DNA from 4 places in the Amphritea sp. HPY genome. Region 3 is predicted to be linked to each of the others. Evidence: predicted binding sites of a transcription regulator. Region 3 holds the regulator's gene; each other region holds the start of a gene.
The links. The regulator sigma-54, encoded in region 3, starts transcription at its own class of promoters, with help from an activator protein. The targets are predictions, from matches to a motif close to TGGCACNNNNNTTGCTNT.
Positions count from the first base shown of each region.

Region 1 (5,071 bases), 1.2 Mb from region 3:
GGTAATGGTAGATGCGGGAATCGCCGACATGAAAGGCGTACAGCGTATTAGATTTGATGATCAGTGCCGAAAAGGTGGTCAGCATACTGTCGCGGTGTATGGGTTGCGCACTGTTCTGCTGATACAGCCAGTTGTTCAGCCCGGTCATCACCCGGGACACTGATTGCTTGACGCCCCAGCTGTCCGGGGTACTGAAATAATCGTCGATAAAACTGGTGACTGAGGTCTGACTGGCGATGTGCGAGTCTTCACAGCTGCTGACACCATCAGCAATAACAGCGACTGCACCTTTGAATCGATTACCGCTGTCACGGGGTAGGTGGGCGGCAAAGGCATCCTGATTACGTTCTTTCTGCCCCGCGGTTGAATAACCCCCGAAGCTGACTTTCAGTTCACTGGTAGTCGCTTCTGTTGTTAATTCAGAAGTTGCCGCAGGATTAGTTAAGCCTGCTTGATCTGTCATTGGCAGTGTCGTCATCAGTTCACCTCACATCTCCACAATAAGAACAGGATAGCCGCACGGTAAAACCGGGCAGCTATCCGCTTGCTAAAATGTACTTATTTTAAGTAACACTGATCAGCTCAACAGTACCGTCCTCATTGACCTCAGCCATGTGGCCTTTTGGTTCTTCAAGGAACAGCAGGGTGACAAAACCTAATACTGCAGTAGCCGCGATCACCATAAAGAAGGTCTGGTAGCTGACCATAGACAGCACTGTGAGATAGAACACCGCACCGACATTACCGTAAGCGCCTGTCATGCCGGCAACCTGGCCGGTCAGACGGCGTTTGATCAGCGGTACAACCGCAAATACCGCGCCTTCACCCGCCTGAACAAAGAACGAGCAGGCCATCGCCGCAATTACTGCAATGATCAAAGGCCAGCTGTTGTCGATCATCGACATCACAGCATAACCAACAGCTAGGCCTGCAGTCAGAATCAGCAGGGTTTTCTTACGGCCGAAGCGATCACTGATCCAGCCGCCACCGGGACGGGACATCAGGTTCATAAAGGCATAGGCGGAAGCCAGCAGGCCGGCGACAACCATATCCAGCTCAAACACATCGGCAAAGAATAGCGGCAGCATCGAAACGACCGCCAGCTCAGAGCCAAAAGTGGCAAAGTACAAGATATTGAGTACCGCAACCTGCTTAAACTTATACTGCTCAATTTCCGGCACCGGGGTGATAAAAATCTCGCGGTTAACGTTGTACGCACTATAGCAATCGTAGATCAGGATAGCGGCCAGCAGGACATAGATGGTTATAGCTGCAGTATCACTGAGAATGCTGACACCGGCGGGAGACAGCTTCCAGGTCAGTAGTACCAAAGCGGCATATAACGGAATCTTCATAATCAGCAGGAACAGGAAGTCACCTTTACTGGTGACCTCAAGGCCGCCGATCTTCTTTGGTTTGAAATAGGTGGAGCCCTTCGGTGTATCGGTAACATTTTTATACCAGATAAAGCTGAAAATCAGGCAGATCGCACCGGTCAGGCCCACCGCGTAGCGCCAGCCATCTTCACCACCGAACAGCAGGGCGAGTGTTGGCAGGCTCATCGCAGCAGCTGCAGAACCAAAGTTGCCCCAGCCACCGTAGATGCCTTCTGCGGTACCCAGTTCATTAGCCGGGAACCACTCGCTGACCATGCGGATGCCGACCACAAAGCCAGCGCCGACGAAACCAAGCAGGAAGCGGGAGATCGCAGCTTCAGCAAAATTATCGGCCAGAGCAAACATAAAGCAGGGAAAGCAGGCCAGAAACAGCAGCGTGGCGTAGGTGATACGCGGGCCGTATTTATCGGTCAGCATACCGACAATGATCCGTGCCGGAATGGTCAGGGCGACGTTGAGGATCAGCAGGGTTTTGATCTCATCCCTGGTCAGCCCAAGAGATTCAGCGATGGCGCCCAGCAGTGGCGCATGGTTAAACCAGACAAAGAAGGTAATGAAGAATGCGATCCAGCTGAAATGCAGGATCTTCATCTTCCCGGTAAAGGAGAAGATATTCAGTTTTGAGGTATCACTCATATAGGTTGCCTCTTGGTAAATGTAAAAAGTGTTTAATGCAAAAAAAAAGCGCCCGGAGCTGCCGCTTAAATCGGAAGCTTCGGACGCTGTTGTCCTGTTTCGGGCGGTTTACAGGACGAGTAGTGAAGCTGTCCTGATATAAAGCCCGCTAAATTGTGTGTCTTTGGTATTACTTATGTTTTAACAACAGCATAGCCTGTGCCATATTTGTTAACTGATTGATATTTAGTGGGTAATTTGTTGTTTGTGATAATCTGCGGTTGTTTTTGTGCACGTGGGTAAGGCATGGATGGGAGGTTTTGCACCAAATTACAACGTAAACTCATTCCTGCTACTTTTCAGCATATGCGACACTGAGGGATTGTTCCGCAGAGGTGAAAAAAGACCGCCATGAAGGCGGTCAAGGGATCTTACGGATGGAAAACTTGTCAGTTCTTATTGTTATTTTTTACTTAGCTTTAGCTCCTGTTTTTTTCTTATCTAATGATGGATTTGGCTGGCCGCTTTTGTGTACGGCAACTAATCCAGCATTTCCAATACGGAGATAATATTTTTAGCGACAGCGGTCATCGACTGACCTTTGTCCATCGCCATTTTGCGCATCGCGCTGTAAGCCTGATCTTCGCCGCAGTTCTGGTGTTTCATTATCAGTCGTTTGGCCTGATCCAGTTGTTTACGGTCCTGTAGTTCACCCCGTACATCGTCGAGCTCACCCCGCAGCGCCTGGATCTCCCGGAAGCGGGCGGCGGCAGCACTCATGATCGGTTGAATGCGGTCGGCGCTCATGCCATCCACCACGTAGGCGCTGACCCCGGCTTTAATCGCCTGCTCGATGGTTTCTGTATCTCCCTCTTCGGCGAACATCACAACGGGCTTGGGGATATGGCTGTTCAGCGTGGCCATATGTTCCAGTACGTCGCGGTCGGGGGAGTCCAGCTCAATAATGATGATATCAGGTTTGATCTGCTCAACCCGGTTGATCAGGCCTTCGGTGTTTTCGAGACGACAGGCAACGTCATAACCCTGATCATTCAGAGCTTGTTTCAGGATGGCGGACCGGGCAGAGTTATTATCAATTACCAGCACTCGCTCGGTAGGTCGTTCAGTTGTTGTCATAGTCTTCTTAATATCCGCTTTTACAGGTCATAGCTATCTACTCGGTAGACACCCTTTTACGACAATCGTTAGGTTAAGCGCTGCAGTTATTGTGCCAGCCGAAACCGCCGGGTTTTACCGATTTGTGCGCTGTTCTGGTGCGATGTTGTTTATTTTCAGGCGCAATGCATCGTGCAGGCGCTTATAGACCTTTCCCGATCTGACTTTCCAGCTGTGATTTTTCAGTTCTGAGCCCGATACAGATACCGGCTACATATAGGCGAGCAGCAGCCAAGCGGGTATAATGCCCGGCAATTTCTTTTAATCAGTTTGGAATAAGTTGCTCCGATGACTGTACGTACCCGTATTGCACCATCCCCGACCGGTGATCCGCACGTAGGCACCGCGTATATCGCACTGTTTAATATGGCGTTTGCCCGCCAGCACGGTGGCGAGTTTATTCTGCGTATTGAAGATACCGACCAGACCCGAAGCACTGCAGCATCAGAGCAGATGATTCTGGATTCCCTGCGCTGGCTGGGACTGGAATGGGCGGAAGGCCCTGATAAGCCGGGTCCGCATGGTCCGTACCGTCAGAGCGAGCGGTCTGATATTTACCAGAAGTACACCCAGCAACTGCTGGACGAAGATAAAGCATTCAAATGCTATCGTACCTCTGAAGAGCTGGATCAGCTGCGCAACGAGCGCCGTGAACAGGGCGTGCAGAGTGCATTGAAAGAGAGCGATCTCGCATTGCCGGCTGAAGAAGTCGCTAAGCGTGAAGCGGCTAACGAGCCATACGTCGTACGTATGAAAGTACCTGCAGAGGGTGTCTGCGTATTTGACGACATGCTGCGTGGCGCGATTGAAGTGGAATGGTCCCAGGTTGACTGCCAGATTCTGATGAAGTCCGATGGTATGCCGACCTACCATCTGGCTAACGTAGTCGATGATCACCTGATGGAGATCAGCCACGTACTGCGTGGCGAAGAGTGGATCAGCTCTGCACCTAAGCACCAGCTGCTGTACAAGTACTTCGGCTGGGAAATGCCTAAACTGTGCCACATGCCGCTGCTGCGTAACCCGGATAAGTCCAAGCTGTCCAAGCGTAAGAACCCGACCAGCATCATCTACTACCAGCGTATGGGTTACATGGCCGAAGCGCTGCTCAACTACCTGGCGCGTATGGGTTGGTCCATGCCGGACGAGCGTGAGAAATTCTCCCTGGAAGAGATGATTGAAAACTTCGACGTCAATCGCGTATCCCTTGGTGGACCGATTTTCGACCAGGAAAAACTGAGCTGGCTCAACGGCCTGTGGATTCGTGAAGAGCTGACCGATGAGCAGTTTGCCGCAGAATTCCAGAAGTGGGCGCTGAACCCTGAATACCTGATGCAGATCATTCCGCTGATCAAGCAGCGGGTCGAGAAGTTCACCGACGTTGCACCGGTTTCATCGTTCCTGCTGTCCGGCATGCTGCCGATCACCGAAGCAAGCTTTGAGCACAAGAAACTGGAGCGTGACGATACCCGTCGCATCCTGCAGTTTGCATCCTGGATGCTCGATGCCGAGCAGAACTGGAGCAAAGACCACCTGTTTGGCCAGTTCAAGGCGCTGGGCGAGGCGATGGGCTTTAAGATCCGCGACGTACTGTTCCCTATCTTTGTTGCTATTGCCGGTACCAGCCAGAGTGTCTCCGTAGTGGACTCCATGCAGATCCTCGGCCCTGACATGAGTCGTGCCCGGGTTCGTCATGCCCTGAACACCGTCGGCGGACCTTCTAAGAAAGAAGCCAAGCGTTGGGAAAAAGAGTACCGTGAAGTCGCTAAAGCACTGGCAGAAGGCTAAGCCATTGTTTGATATTTAAACTATTGAAAAGCCCTGCATTGCAGGGCTTTTTTGTATTAGAAACAATTAGTTGAAAAGTGTCGGGGATGCGGCTG
Region 1 covers NZ_CP194015.1:2,174,509-2,179,579, reverse strand. The annotation lists gene ACQUQM_RS09840 (protein kinase domain-containing protein) at 1-478, opposite strand, end outside; gene ACQUQM_RS09835 (NarK family nitrate/nitrite MFS transporter) at 564-2,033, opposite strand; gene ACQUQM_RS09830 (ANTAR domain-containing response regulator) at 2,553-3,149, opposite strand; gene gltX (glutamate--tRNA ligase) at 3,477-4,976, shown strand.
Region 1: the regulator sigma-54 is predicted to act here: its motif matches at 3,229-3,246, upstream of ACQUQM_RS09830 (ANTAR domain-containing response regulator).

Region 2 (5,071 bases), 2.5 Mb from region 3:
GACGCCCCCAAGCCTCTGAGGCCATCCACACTGTCTGCCAGGGTGGTGAGCGCCTCTTCCCAGGAGATCTCCTGAAACTTCCCGCTCCCCCGCTCACCGGTTCGTTTCAAGGGGGTCTTCAAGCGATCAGGGTTATAGAGCACCTGCAGGCCCGCCTGTCCCATGGGGCAGAGCTTGCCCTGGTTGACCGGGTGGGCGGGGTTGCCTTCAATCTTCTTCGCCCGCCCCTCCATGACCTTGACCATCACACCACAGCCTGCGCCGCATTGGTTACAGACCGTGTTATACCAAGTGGCGACACCGGGCACGATATCTTCAGGTGGAATGAGGTAGGGGATCAGCAGCTCCACCGGGTTTTTCATGCTTTCGCCCAAAAGAAAACCGGCGCCAGTGCCGATACTGCCGGCACCGATCAGCTTGAAGAAGTCTCTGCGGTTCAGATTGAGCATCACATCACCCTAATTCGGCAATCACACACAGCAAAAACACGGCTGTAACACTGAATGTATTACTTGTGACAGGTCCAGCAATCACGACCGTTTTCGACCTTTCTTGCACGATGGCATTCCAGGCACCATCCCATCTGCAAAGAAGTGAGCCGCGTTACTCTGTTCATCTCTTCAACAGGGCCGTGACACATCTGGCACTGTACGCCTCCCCTCACATGTCGCTTGTGCGAAAAATAGACGAAGTCAGGAAGATCATGAACCTTTATCCAGGGAATAGGTTTTTTTTCGTTCCAGTAATTAAATAGTTTATTTATCTCCGCACGGCCAGTGGCGATCACCTTATGGCAGTTTATACACTTGTGCACACTGGGGACTCCGGCAACTCTCGATGACCTCGCGTACAGATGACAATACATGCAGGGTATCTGATTCTCCCCTGCGTGGACCCTGTGGCTGAATTCGATGGGTTGGACCGGCGTGGCGTCGGAAAAGTAGTTCCTGTTCACCCAATATCCGATCACAAACGCAATCAGACCGACAACGAATATCCCTAGCGCTTTTTTGGACGCATCAAGCGCAGGAAGAACGGAAATAGACATTGCTCAACCCCATATCCTGACAGCGTCTTCTGGCCCGAAATGTCATGCTATACCGATATTCAGGGGGCAGTCGGCACAGCAAATTGTACGAACCGTCGCAAAACAGCTTTCCTATCATCCCTGCCCAAATAACAGGGCCCGCATCTGGAAAGTGTAGTCCGCTTTCGAGAGACAGGGATAGGAATCTGGTCATCCTCCGGCCAGTCATCGTCTGTAGGTGGCGCACAAAACGGTAGCTGCGGGTCCCAGGTACCGATGTGAGCGAGTATCCGCTCGATGACCGGCGCCTTTTCTACCATAGCTATGAGCCGCATTTCAGCCCCACAGAGGGGATAGATGGGCGGATCCACCTCGTAGATATTGCGGATCAACTTCGCCCAGGCTTACCGGGGCTTTCGCGAACTTCGGGTCGGGTGGATCAGGTCAACATGTACCTCCCGCTTCTCTTCAACCACGGCTTTTTCCTCCAACTGCCATCACTTACCTCTGGAGCGGCTGCTGTACCAACCATCGTAGTGGGCCAAGCTACTACGCTTTGTGTGACGCTCGAGCAACGGCTTTTAAAACGCTCATTGTGACGTTCGGGCGACGAACATCGAGCCTCCCAACCTGCATAATTTTCATCTTGCCGCATAGCTGCTTTGCCGATTCCCCGTCTATTCTTCCATGTAACACAGCAGTAACACGCTTCATTCAACTACAGACTGGGAGGTTTTAGCATGAAGCTACCAACCTGGCTCTACGAGAGCCTGCCCTACTTCTATCTGGGCATTAGCCTGCTTCTGATTCTGCTGTTCGATAGCAGGCCTGATATTGTCACATTTGCTTTACTTCTTTATATCGCTGGTAGTGCCGTATGGATCATACGTTCAAATGCGCGTCGGCGGGATATAAGGCAACAAAGGATTTTCCAGGCACGACTGCAACGCCAATCAGAGCGCTTCTATTATCCGCAATGGTTTTACGAGGAGATGCCATTTATCTACATCGGCATCGGTCTGACCTGCCTGCTGACAATAGATAATCTCATCGGCATGATCAGCGGCAGCCTGTTTCTTCTCAGCAGCGCATTTGTTCTGGGTTTCAGGATAAACAACCGTAACCCGACAACAAAAGCCTGATCTGAAACGGAGCACAAAAAAACCGGGCATCTGCCCGGCTTTTATTATTTAAAACAAGTTACTCAGCTTAATCAGTAAAGGTCGACTCGATCTTATGGATCGACAGGTCTGCACCGTTAAACTCTTCCTCTTCATCCAGACGCAGCCCCATAACGAGCTTAATACCGCCGTAAACAATCACACCGCCTATAACCGCTACGCCGATACCCATCAGGGTACCAACGATCTGAGTCATCAGGCTGACGCCACCCAGACCACCCAGAGCGGTCGAACCGAAAATACCTGCCGCTATACCACCCCAGGCCCCACACAGACCATGCAGAGGCCACACACCCAGCACATCGTCGATCTTCCAACGGTTCTGTACGATGGTAAACATCCAGACAAATAGAGCCCCGGCAATGCCACCTACGATCAGCGCACCAATCGGATGCATGATATCAGAGCCCGCACAGATCGCTACCAGTCCAGCCAACGGCCCGTTATGAATGAAGCCCGGGTCATTCTTACCCATTAGCAACGACACAATGATGCCGCCAACCATCGCCATCAGACTATTTACCGCCACCAGACCGGATATACCATCAAGAGTCTGCGCCGACATCACATTAAAACCGAACCAGCCGATACACAGAATCCAGGCACCCAGGGCCAGGAACGGGATATTCGATGGCGGAAAAGCAACCAGTCGACCACCCTTGTAACGACCTTTACGAATACCCAGAAAGATCACCGCAACCAGACCCAACCAGCCACCGACACCGTGCACTACAACAGAACCCGCAAAGTCGTGGAATGCTGCCCCGAAAGTCGATTCCAGCCAGTCCTGAACACCGTAATTACCGTTCCAGATGATGCCTTCAAAAAATGGATAGACGAAAGCCACCACCAATGACGATGCGATCAGAAACGGCCAGAACTTAGCCCGCTCAGCAATGCCACCCGAGACTATCGCCGGTATCGCCGCAGCAAATGTCATCAGGAAGAAAAACTTCACCAGTGCATAACCATTCCCCTGTGCCAGGGTTTCGGCATCCTGAAAGAAAGTCACATCATAAGCGACCCAATAGCCAACAAAGAAGTAAGCGACGGCCGAGAAACCAAAGTCAGTCATAATCTTGACCAGCGCATTGACCTGATTCTTATGCCGCACAGTGCCTACTTCAAGGAAGGCAAAGCCAGCATGCATGGCAAACACCATGATTGCTCCCATCAGAATAAACAGCGTATTTGAGCTCTGTACGAGCGTCTCTACTGCACTATTAACGCTTTCCACGGTTATCTCCTGTATAGCGACGCACTCTTTTAACGCCCCAATCTAAATCAGAGCACCGCATTGGTGCGTTTTTATAATATTTTTTATTCCTGCGATACTCTGTTTACCAGCAAAGTCACCAATTCAGTGCCTTACAGCAGATCCCAGCAGGATTTTAGTATTCCTCGCCCTGTTTAATAGCAGGTTGCATGCCACTTTACCGACGCTGCACTAAAAACAACCACTCGCAGTGCTCTACTTTAGCGCCAGCACTGCAGCCCTTCTTCATCAGAAAACAGAAAATAACAAGACGATTAATCAGCCGCGTTGCTGAAGCCAATAAAAAACCGCCTACTGGCGGTTTTTATTATGTGCGACCCGACCTGAATAATTTACTTTTCAGAGATCTCAAAACACTGATGAATTTTATTATTCCGCTTATAGTCCAGGTCGATGCTCTGACGGGTAATGTCTTTCACCTCATACTTATCCAGTACCGCCGCATCCATTTTGAAACGACGATAATTATTGGAGAATATAAGCTTGCCACCCGGACGCAGGATAGCCATAGCCTGGTCGATCAACTCAATATGATCCCGTTGCACATCAAGCACATCAATCATACGCTTGGAATTAGAGAAGGTCGGCGGATCCATAAAGATCAGATCGTACAACTCGCCCTTCTGCGCCTTCAACCATTTACAGCAATCTTCCTGAACAAAGTGGTTAGTTGTTTCACTGAAACCGTTCAACGCAAAATTCTTGCGTGACCAGTTCAGATAGGTCGCCGACATATCGACACTGGTAGTCGATCGGGCACCACCCTTTGCAGCATGCAACGATGCCGTCGAGGTATAACTGAACAGGTTAAGAAAATCCTTGCCTGTTGCCTGCTGCTGAATCTGCAGTCGCACCGGCCGATGATCCAGGAACAACCCGGTATCCAGATAATCATGCAGATTGACCAGTAAACGGCAACCACCTTCAGACACTTCCATAAAGTTATCGGTCTGATCCTGCTTTTCGTACTGATTGGTACCTTGCTGGCGTTTACGCTGCTTCAATACCACATGATCGGCAGGTACCTGTAACAAGCCTGGTAACAGCTGCACGACTTCCTGCAAACGGGTAAAGGCCTTCACAGCATCGACACTCTTCGGTGGCGCGTACTCCTGAACATGCACCCAGTCACCATAAAGATCTACCGCCACGGCATACTCAGGCAGATCGGCATCGTATATGCGGTAACATTGAATATCGCTCTTACGCGCCCATTTAGTCAGCTGTTTGAGATTCTTTTTGATCCGGTTGGCAACCATAGTGGCACTTTCAGACAGCTCCACCTGAGCAGCATTCTGCTCAGCCAGAGCTTTCTGCTCAGCCTTTTGTGCTGCCTTCTCGATCGCTTCTTTCTCAGCCTCTGTCCGTTCGCGAATATTAAAAATCTGTAACTGACTTTCAATTGCACCGTTATACAACTTATAGGTTTTATCCGCCGCCAGCTTCATCATGCGGCACAACTCAGGGTTACCGGTAAACACCGCCGCTTGCCAGCCAACGAAGTCGGCCTTTAAACGCTCCCCCAGATGCTTATAAAGGAAGAACAGTGTTGGCTCATCACCGAGTCGCTCACCATAAGGCGGGTTA
Region 2 covers NZ_CP194015.1:827,597-832,667, reverse strand. The annotation lists gene ACQUQM_RS03370 (molybdopterin-containing oxidoreductase family protein) at 1-449, opposite strand, end outside; gene ACQUQM_RS03365 (cytochrome c3 family protein) at 509-865, opposite strand; gene ACQUQM_RS03360 (hypothetical protein) at 1,768-2,169, shown strand; gene ACQUQM_RS03355 (ammonium transporter) at 2,237-3,445, opposite strand; gene rlmKL (bifunctional 23S rRNA (guanine(2069)-N(7))-methyltransferase RlmK/23S rRNA (guanine(2445)-N(2))-methyltransferase RlmL) at 3,817-5,071, opposite strand, start outside.
Region 2: the regulator sigma-54 is predicted to act here: its motif matches at 3,622-3,639, upstream of ACQUQM_RS03355 (ammonium transporter).

Region 3 (5,071 bases):
GTTGATCAAGAAAATCGATGACCGGCTGTTCCTGTCCCGTATGGCCGCGCAGTTCTGGTATCCAGTATGGGTTTGGCAGACAGCGTACGTCATAGGTGAAATCTACATCCAGTGGTACACCATGCTTAAAGCCGAAGGATTCAACCTGAATTGATAATGCCTGCTCTTGCCGTTTGGCAACCCGGAGTTTGATGCTGTCGCGAAGCTCGTACAGCGACATGCGGGTGGTGTCGATACGGATATCGGCCAGGTCAGCTAAGGGCTCCAGTAGTTTGCGCTCATAACTGATCGATTCCTGCAGGCCTTGCTGATCATCGGACAGGGGATGTTTGCGTCGGGTGGCGCTATAGCGTTTTAACAGGGTTGTTTCTGAGCTATCCAGGAACAGGATTTCACAGCTTACTTTGCCGCTTTGTCGTAACTGCAGGAAAACTTCAGGAAAGCGTTGCAGGTTACTCTGCAGGTTGCGGGCGTCAATGCTTACTGCCAGTTGCGGCGGGTGATCCTGCTGGGTGAGAATCTGATTGACCAGCTCCGGAAGCAGCAGTGCCGGGAGGTTGTCGATGCAGTAAAAGCCGACATCCTCAAGTGCTTGAAGTGCGGTGGATTTGCCGGAGCCGGAGCGGCCGCTGATAACAATTAGTTTCACTAGTATCAGCCCGCCTGAAATTCAACTGCGGCATTGTACAGGGAGCGATTGGATTGAGCGCTGCGTAAGCGTTCACGGAATGTTTCCTGACTGAACAGCTCTGCCAGATTACCCAGGGTTTGCAGATGCTCATCGCATGCTTCTTCCGGCACCAGCAGAACAAATAGAAGGTCTACCGGTTTACCATCGATAGCGTCGAACTCTATGGCCTGGTCCAGTTGAATAAGAATACCCAGTGCCTGGTTACAGTCCCTGAGCCGGCAATGGGGGATCGCAACCCCTTCTCCGATGCCTGTACTGCCGAGTCGTTCCCGGTTGATCAGGCCGCTGAATATTTCATCGGCGGTCATTTCCGGTTGTTGTTCGGCAATATGTCGGCTGACAATTTCAAGGGTGCGTTTTTTACTACCGCCTTCGAGGGCGCAGATGGCCCTTGAAGGTGACAGCAGTTCATTAATTAACATTATGGATAGATACTACTATTTGTGATTTTTCATTTTTTCTTTGTGCTTGATTACCTGACGGTCGAGTTTGTCGATCAGGCCATCAATTGCTGCGTACATATCGTCGTGCTCGTGGGTAGCAAATAGCTGACCGCCGGCAACGCGGACATCAGCTTCGGCTTTCTGGCGGGTTTTTTCCACGCTCAGGGTTACCTGTGCATTAGTAATGTTATCGAAATGACGTTCCAGTTTACCAAATTTAGAGTGTACGTATTCGCTCATTGAATCAGTCAGTTCAACGTGGTGACCAGTGATATTGATCTGCATGGTAATCTCCTAGTTGTCTATATTCGGGACTGAGCCCGTTTCCCACTAAATAATATTATTAAACCAGACGCTTGCGTTCATTAGAAGGCGGAATGCTAAGCGACTCGCGATATTTTGCGATTGTTCGGCGCGCAACATTTATGCCCTGATCATCCAGCAGCTGTGCGATCTTATTATCACTCAGTGGCTTGGCCGGATTTTCTGCTGCGACAAGTTTCTTGATCAGTGCCCTGATAGCGGTTGATGAACAGGTGCCACCATTTGCGGTGCTGACGTGGCTGGAAAAGAAGTATTTCAACTCATAGATGCCGGTCGGGGTGTGCATGAATTTCTGCGTGGTAACCCGTGAAATTGTCGATTCGTGCATCTCTACGGCATCGGCTATGTCGTGTAATACCATCGGCCGCATCGCTTCATCGCCATGCTCCAGAAAACCTTCCTGGCGGGCAACTATTTCCCGGGTAACTTTTAGCAGGGTGTCGTTGCGGCTATGCAGGCTCTTGATGAACCAGCGCGCTTCCTGCAGGTGGTTTTTCAGGTAAGTATTATCCGGGCTGCTATCGGCACGCTTGATCAGGCCGGCATAACCATCATTGATACGTAACTTGGGTGATACCTCAGGGTTTAACAGTACGTGCCAGACCCCCTGTTCTTTACGCACCAGTACATCGGGAGTAACGTATTCAGACTGGCTGCTGGTGATCATTGCGCCAGGTTTTGGGTTGAGGGTCTGAATCAGTTCGATAACTTGCTGCAGCTGGTGTTCTTTGAGGCGCGCCTTGCGCATCAGTTGCTTGTAATCATGGCTACCAAGCAGATGGATGTACTGAGTGACGACCTTGATCGCCTCGCGTCGGAATTCAGTATCTTCCGGCATCTGCTGAAGCTGAATGCTGAGGCACTCTCCGAGGTTGCGCCCGGCAACGCCAGGTGGATCAAACTGCTGAATACGGCGTAGTACGGCTTCAATCTCATCCAGTTCAATACTGTTGAGTTGTTCTTCATCCTGGGCCAGGAAGTGCTCGTGAATCGCTTCCAGAGTGACTGTAAGGTAACCATCGACATCGATACCATCGATCAGGCTGGTTGCGATCAGCTGATCGACATCGCTCATCGGGGTCAGGTTAAGCTGCCAGCTGAGGTGGTCCTGCAGGGTTTCGTCAGAGGTATCGTTAGACTCCATTGACATGTCTGAGAAGTCGCTGCTGCTTGAGGTCGAGGTTGAAACTGTCTGGAAGGTATCTTCCCAGGAGCTATCTGTGGACAGCTCTTCAGGAATATTTTCATTCCAGTCGCTATCGGCAACCTGGGTCTCTTCGCTTTCGGTTTTGACTACTACTTCCCCGGCTTCGCTGGTCGCCACAGGCGTTTCCTGCTCGGAAGAGTCGTGGTGCTCCTCTTCGGTAACTTCCAGCATCGGGTTCGATTCCAGGGCTTCCTGGATCTCCTGCTGCAGATCAAGCGTCGATAGCTGGAGCAAGCGGATCGCTTGCTGCAACTGTGGGGTCATCGTCAGGTGCTGACCGATTTTAAGTTGTAACGCTTGCTTCATAAAATAGAGATCACTTTACCGTAATGCTGGATCATTATTATCAGAGACGGAACTGTTCGCCAAGATAGGCTTGTTTTACCTGCTGGTTGTTCAGTATATCCTGCGGTGAGCCCTGAGCAAGGATATATCCTTCACTTACAATATAGGCCTGCTCGCAGATGTCCAGAGTCTCGCGGACATTGTGATCGGTAATGAGAATGCCGATTCCCTTTTTTTGCAGATGCTTGATGGTTTGCTTTATATCGCTGACCGAGATTGGGTCGACACCGGCAAATGGCTCATCAAGCAGTATAAAGGTGGGTTCGGTGGCCAGGGCGCGGGCAATTTCAACGCGTCGCCGTTCACCGCCGGACAGACTCATGCCAAGGCTGCTGCTGAGATGGGAGATATGAAATTCTTCCAGTAGCTGTTCCAGCTTTTGCTTTCGCTCGAGACGACTCAGTTCCTTGCGGGTTTCCAGTATGGCCATGATGTTGTCGTGCACGCTGAGCTTGCGGAAAATAGATGCTTCCTGGGGCAGGTAGCCAATGCCTTTGCGGGCACGGCCGTGCATCGGGTAATGTGTCAGCTCTTCATGATCAATTTTGATGCGGCCCTGATCGGCATCAACCAGGCCGACGATCATATAAAAACAGGTTGTTTTGCCTGCCCCGTTGGGACCCAGAAGGCCAACGATCTGACCGCTTTCTATGGACAGTGAAACATCTTTTACAACAGCCCGGCTCTTATAGCTTTTGGCCAGGTTTAACGCTTCCAGTCGACTCATTGAGGCTGCTCTTGTCCGGTCTCGGTTGGTTGCTCTGCTTCGGGTGTACTAATGGATTCAGTGCTGGACTCAGATTCGGTTTCCGGTACCGCCGGTTTAGGCTGGATTACCATCTGTACCCGCTCACCGTTGGAACTGTTGTCGCTGAATGCGTCGACAATGCTTTTACGCATGTCGTAAACAATCTTGTTGCCGCTGAATGTGTCGCTACCCTGGGTGACTTTAGCCTGACCGGTGATTGTCAGTTTCTGGGTCTTGATATTGTATTCGAGCCGCTGACCGTATGCGTAGGTGATCTCCTCACCTGGCGCAGGTTGCTGCTGATATTTGGCGGGTTTCCCTTTGGCAACGATGGCGCGTAAACCACTGTCATTCTGGCGAATTTCGACGCTGCTGCCGGTGATCTGCATGCTACCCTGGGCCAGCTCGACACGGCCTTTATATAAGGTGATGCCGCTCTGATCGTTGCGGGTCGCGCTATCGGCGCTGACATGGATCGGCTTGTTACGGTCGTCCGGCAGGGCCATTACCTGTACCGAAGCTGACATTAGCAGTAGCAGGGCTAGTTTGTTGATGGTGTTAGTTAACATTGTGTATCCCCTTAACCTGGGAGCGCAACTCTATGGTTCGGGTATCAAAAGTGGTTTTCATACCCACTCCGGTTGTTTTACCCATCTTGTTCGACAGTGTTACTTTTTTATCGGTTTCAGCAAAGCCTTTATCTGGAAAAATCATCAAAGATTCAGTGGTCATTATATTGGCCTCTTGTGAATCAGGATGGTCCTGTATGGTGACAGAGCCCGCCAGGTTGACGATATCTTGCTGGTCCGACATAACCCCAGACAGACTGCTTAATGTAACAGGCTCTCTGTCAGTGGCAAATAAAGTTAATTGTGGCTCGACAGTTAAAACCTGCTGTAACTGAGGCTGGTGTTCCAGCTGACTGGTGCGTAGCTTTTGCTTTAGCTGGCCGGTGACACTGTAATCATCGATCGCGGCGTCGATGATATAAAAATCTGACTGTTGATGAGCCGGGCTGGGCTCAGGGACGTCGCTGCTTTTTTGCGATTTATCATCAAGCCCCTGATAGATAAGTACCGGGGTGAGGATCAACGCAGCAGTCGCCAGTCGGGCGCGTCCGGTCAGCATCTACAGGAACTCATCATACAGTTGCTGCAATTTATCCTGCGCGGCGAGAATCGTCTCACAGAACTCTCTGCCGGCACCCTGGCCTGCGATTCTGGTGGTGCTCCAGTCGGCATGCTGGCGGACAAAAGGGTGCCCGCCGTTGACTGTTGCGCCGAAACTAACAGCGCGAATAGCCGCCAGGTCAG
Region 3 covers NZ_CP194015.1:3,360,920-3,365,990, reverse strand. The annotation lists gene rapZ (RNase adapter RapZ) at 1-649, opposite strand, end outside; gene ptsN (PTS IIA-like nitrogen regulatory protein PtsN) at 655-1,113, opposite strand; gene hpf (ribosome hibernation-promoting factor, HPF/YfiA family) at 1,129-1,419, opposite strand; gene ACQUQM_RS14980 (RNA polymerase factor sigma-54) at 1,478-2,971, opposite strand; gene lptB (LPS export ABC transporter ATP-binding protein) at 3,012-3,737, opposite strand; gene lptA (lipopolysaccharide transport periplasmic protein LptA) at 3,734-4,327, opposite strand; gene lptC (LPS export ABC transporter periplasmic protein LptC) at 4,317-4,886, opposite strand; gene ACQUQM_RS14960 (KdsC family phosphatase) at 4,887-5,071, opposite strand, start outside.

Region 4 (5,071 bases), 1.5 Mb from region 3:
TGATGAGCAAGACGTGAACAAGAAACAAGTTAAGCAAACAGGCTCAGCGAGCAGCCTGCAGCCTCAATCAGGGCGATCATCTTTAAACATTCGCCAACCACCAATCATGGTCGAAATCAAACTTTGGCGGGACATAATATCTTCCCGGATGGCGACATAGACATGCACCATCACGAATGTGATCAGGTACCACATCCCCAGATGGTGCCAGGTATGCACATCCTGACTCTGCCCCATCAGTGGAATAACCCAACCGAACATCATATCGGCCCAGCTTTCCCGCCCCAGGCCTTCACTATACAAGGCAAAGCCGGTGACGATCATGAAGCTGATACCGATAACGAAGAAAAAGAACATCGCCATCTGGCCCAGCGGATTATGGCCGATATATTTCTTCGGAATCTTCTCCAGGAACAGGTACCAACGCACCTCATGCCAAACCTCTTTCCACCACTTCCCACTCAGAAGCGGAGGCAAAAACAACTCCCGCGCATGGCTGTTGCCAACAAAGGCCCAGTAGATACGCCCCAAAAAACCAACCGCTACAATATAGCCCGCAGTAAAGTGCGCAAAACGGATATAGCCCATCAGAAAATGGTCGCTGGCCTCACCCGGCATCGTCGGTAATGGCGCACCGATAAAATAGCCTGTTACGCACAAGGTAATAACTGAAAATACAGTCACCCAGTGCCACAGACGCAAAGGCGCCTCATAGACATACACCGCGGTTTGCTTTCTCTGTTTTATTGTTTCCATAGCGAAACCCTCCAGCACGCCGGTAAACGAGCTACCGGCGTAGCGGTTAATGTCAGCGAATCTTAACCTTCGTCAGCTCCTGGCCATCCTCAGACATGACATGGGTAGAACATGCCAGACAGGGATCAAAGCTGTGCAAGGTACGCAGGATTTCAACCGGCTCATCGGGCCGCTCCATCGGCGTATTCAATAATGCAGCCTCGAAAGCACCAACATTGCCCTGACCATCACGGGGTGAACCGTTCCAGGTGGTCGGCACAATCGCCTGATAGTTTTCGATCTTGCCATCTTTGATCTTGATCCAGTGACCCAGTGCGCCACGGGGGGCTTCGTTTGTACCGACACCCATTGCCTCTTTCGGCCAGCTGCTTGGATCCCACTTCTCGACGTTAGCGGTAGAACTGTCACCATTTTTGATATTGCCCACCAACTGATGCCAGTCGTCCAGCATGGTATCGACGCAAAGCTCACACTCAAGCGCCCGGGCCAGGGTTCGACCCAGCGTCGATGGCAGGAACTGCTTCAGGCCCAGCTCCAGTCCGGTAGCCTGATTAAAGCCCGCCAACGAGCGATCAACCTGTTCCTGCACATACTCCTTACCGGATACATAGGCGATGATATAGCGCGACAGCGGCCCAACCTCCATGGCATGGCCACGCCAGCGTGGCGCCTTGATCCAGGAGTACTTGGCAGATTCGTCGATCTCTTTGATATTGGTACGGCTACCGACCGTATTAGGGCCCAGCTCAAACTTCGGATCGGTCTCACCATCCCATGGGTGCAAGCCCTTCTTATCACCTTCATAGGTGTACCAGGAATGATCGACAAATTCCTGAATCTGCTCAGGATCACGAACATCAACCTCATGTACCTCGTTCCAGTTACCATTAACAATGGCACCGGCAGGCAGCAGTTCGGATGACTTGTCATACGGCACTTGCGCATAGGTACCGAAAGACATGACGTTTTGCGATGCCAGTCCACCTCCGTGCAACCAATCCTTATAGAGGCTGGCGATCGCCATCACATCGGGCAGATAGACATTTTTGGTAAACGCTTTGGCTTCTTCAATGCGCTGCAGGACGAAGTTGAGTGAGGTCATATTTACCGGCGCACCGGAGGCACCCACACCATCAATGTTAATGGCACAGGCAACACCGCCCACCATATAGTTCGGATGCGGGTTCTTGCCGCCAAAGATCGTATGAATCTTGACAATATCCTTCTGCAGATCCAGTGCCTCAAGATAATGTGCTACCGCCATCAGATCCGCTTCCGGGGGTAATTTATACGCCGGATTATCCCAATAACCGTTTGAGAACAAACCTAACTGACCGGACTCGACAAACCGCTTTAAGCGGGTCTGAACATCTTTAAAGTAGCCCGGACTGGATTTTGGATGATGCGCAGATACCATCTTCTGTAACTCAGAGGTGGCCACGGGATCCGCTTTAAGTGCATTAACCGGATTAACCCAGTCCAGCGCATGCAGATGATAGAAATGCACTATGTGATCATGCACCTGCAGCGTTTTATCCATCAGGTGGCGGATCAGGTGTGCGTTCAACGGCACCTGAATGCCAAGAGCGTCTTCTACCGCTCGTACTGATGTCAGGGCATGGGTGCCGGTACAGACACCGCAGATCCGTTCAACAAAAGCCCAGGCATCACGGGGATCACGACCCTTAAGAATCACTTCAAGGCCACGCCACATGGTACCAGTGGAAACCGCATTCCGAATTATATTATTTTCATCGACGTTGACTTCACAACGCATGTGACCTTCGATCCGGGTCACCGGATCAACGACAATACGCCGGCCACTATTATCGAGATCGCTCGCATTAAGGGGTGTATTCATTATTCCTGGTCTCCTTTATACTGCGCCCGTTTAACAGCACTTACTGCAGCATGCGCGGCCACGGCAGCACCCACACCACCCGCAACAGCCATACCGATCTCATCGGCGTTCTTCTCTATTCCAAATTGCTGGATATCGGTCAGGCGATCATAGAACGAGCCTTTATCCCAGAAACCATCTTCAGAGCAACCGATACAGCCATGACCAGCCTGAATCGGAAACGAAGTACCTTCATTCCAGCGCACAGTAGAGCAGGCGTTATAGGTGGTTGGCCCTTTACAGCCTACTTTGTAAAGGCAGTAACCTTTACGGGCGCTTTCATCATCCCACTGCTCAACAAACTGACCGGCATCAAAGTGCGGACGTCGATAGCATTTATCGTGAATCCGCTGGCTATAGAACATCTTCGGCCGACCCTGACGATCCAACTCCGGCAGTTTGCCAAAGGTCAGCATGTAGGTGATAACACCGGTCATTACCTCAGCTATAGGTGGACAGCCAGGCACTTTAATAATCGGCTTATCGGTAATCACTTTATGAATGGGAACCGCCTGGGTCGGATTCGGCCGCGCCGCCTGAACGCAGCCCCAGGATGCACAGGAACCCCAGGCGATTACCGCCGCGGCATCTTTTGCAGCGTGCTTCAGCTGTTCCAGAAATGGTTTGCCACCGACGATACAGAACATGCCGTCTTCATTGAGTGGCGGGTTACCTTCTACCGCCAGAATGTACTTGCCCTTATATTTCTGAATAGTCTCTTCCAGAGCAGCTTCAGCCTGGTGACCGGCAGCGGCCATCAGGGTATCGTCGTAGTCCAGCGAGATCATAGACAGCACGACATCTTTGACCAGTGGATGGGCAGAACGAATAAAGGATTCTGAACAGCAGGTACACTCAAGTCCATGCACCCAGATGACAGGCGTGCGTTCTTTGGTTTCCATGGCATGGGCAATACGGGGGGCAAATGTGGGGCCCAGCCCCAGCGCTGCAGCGGTCAGGCTGCAGTATTTCAGAAAACTACGACGCGTTATCCCCTGGCGTCGCATCACTTCGTAGAACGTTTCTATAGATTGGGGCATTACGGGCTCTCCGTCAGCAGACTCGCCTTTCTTATTTATTATTTATCCCACACAACACAGCAAAATACGTTCCAACTGACAAAACCCTATGTTTTATGGGTTAAAGCCGTTATCCAGTTTTTACTCAGCGAACCTGATAACCAGATGACCAACAAAGCGACAATTAACTTGCCACCCTGCCTCAGAAAAGGGGCAATAAAATGCTTAACCATTAGTCGTACTACCCGGATATACTTGATTTCAGACAATGTGAGGTAACGCAGTTGCAATACTATTAACAGCCATTTAACCGGCTACGAGATGTATATGCCCCTGATGAGCGATGCTGTTATTCCCCAGGTTGAACTGGATTTTATGAACACTGACCATGCTGCAGCGACTTCCCAGATTAATGCCCTGGATATGCTGTTAAGCCTGGTCGCTGAAGGAGACCAGGAAAGCCTTGATACCGTTGAAGCAACCCTGCAGTCGGTTTATCAGCATAGTGTTGAGCATTTTTCCCGGGAAGAGGCTGAGATGGTTCGGGTAGGATTCCCCGCGTATGGTTGCCATAAAGGGGAACACGAACGGGTACTGGAAGAGCTTCGCGCAATTCTTCAGGAATGGCAGCAGAATAAAGATATCAATCTGCTACAAAATTATGTCCGCAACACACTACCGGGATGGCTACAGGCTCACGTCGAGACGATGGACACTGTCACCGCTATGTTCGTCGCTTCCAGAGGCTGATCCGCCCCTGCGTCCTGATTATTACCTGCGCAGGCACCTTGCTACATATAGTCCTCAGAGCGCAGATGATAACGGTATAAATAAACATTACATATTTTTATATCCATGTATTTCAGTAGGTTACGTATAAAGTGAAAATAATTTTAAAAATTTGCATTTTTTTATGAACTTAATCTGAACAGCCCCCTCTAAGAATTTACATCAACGTTGTTAAGTAAGACCTGAGTATGCCCGGGACCCCTTCTTCCCGGGCATTCTTTTTTCTGGCATGTACTATTCTCTTACCACCCGGCCCCATTACAAAACTCAGTAAAATCAGTCCCCCCCCCCCCCCTAACTGCAGCAGCCTTACCTTCAGACAATATTATTTGTCTAATTTCTTTTCGCTGATATGTAAGCAACAGCCCAGTTTTGCTATGCTTCATCATTCCTTATTAATACCCTGCATAGTGATCTGCCAAACCATGAGCAAGTACTGGAGCCCGGCTATTAATCAGCTGACACCTTATGTCCCCGGCGAACAGCCGAAAGTTGATAATCTGATTAAGTTAAACACCAACGAAAATCCCTATCCTCCGTCGCCCCGCGCCGCTGATGCCCTGAATAACTATCCTAAGGATCGTCTGCGTCTGTACTGCGATCCGGA
Region 4 covers NZ_CP194015.1:1,893,959-1,899,029, forward strand. The annotation lists gene cybH (Ni/Fe-hydrogenase, b-type cytochrome subunit) at 64-756, opposite strand; gene ACQUQM_RS08655 (nickel-dependent hydrogenase large subunit) at 809-2,617, opposite strand; gene ACQUQM_RS08660 (hydrogenase small subunit) at 2,617-3,696, opposite strand; gene ACQUQM_RS08665 (bacteriohemerythrin) at 4,012-4,425, shown strand; gene hisC (histidinol-phosphate transaminase) at 4,890-5,071, shown strand, end outside.
Region 4: the regulator sigma-54 is predicted to act here: its motif matches at 3,753-3,770, upstream of ACQUQM_RS08660 (hydrogenase small subunit).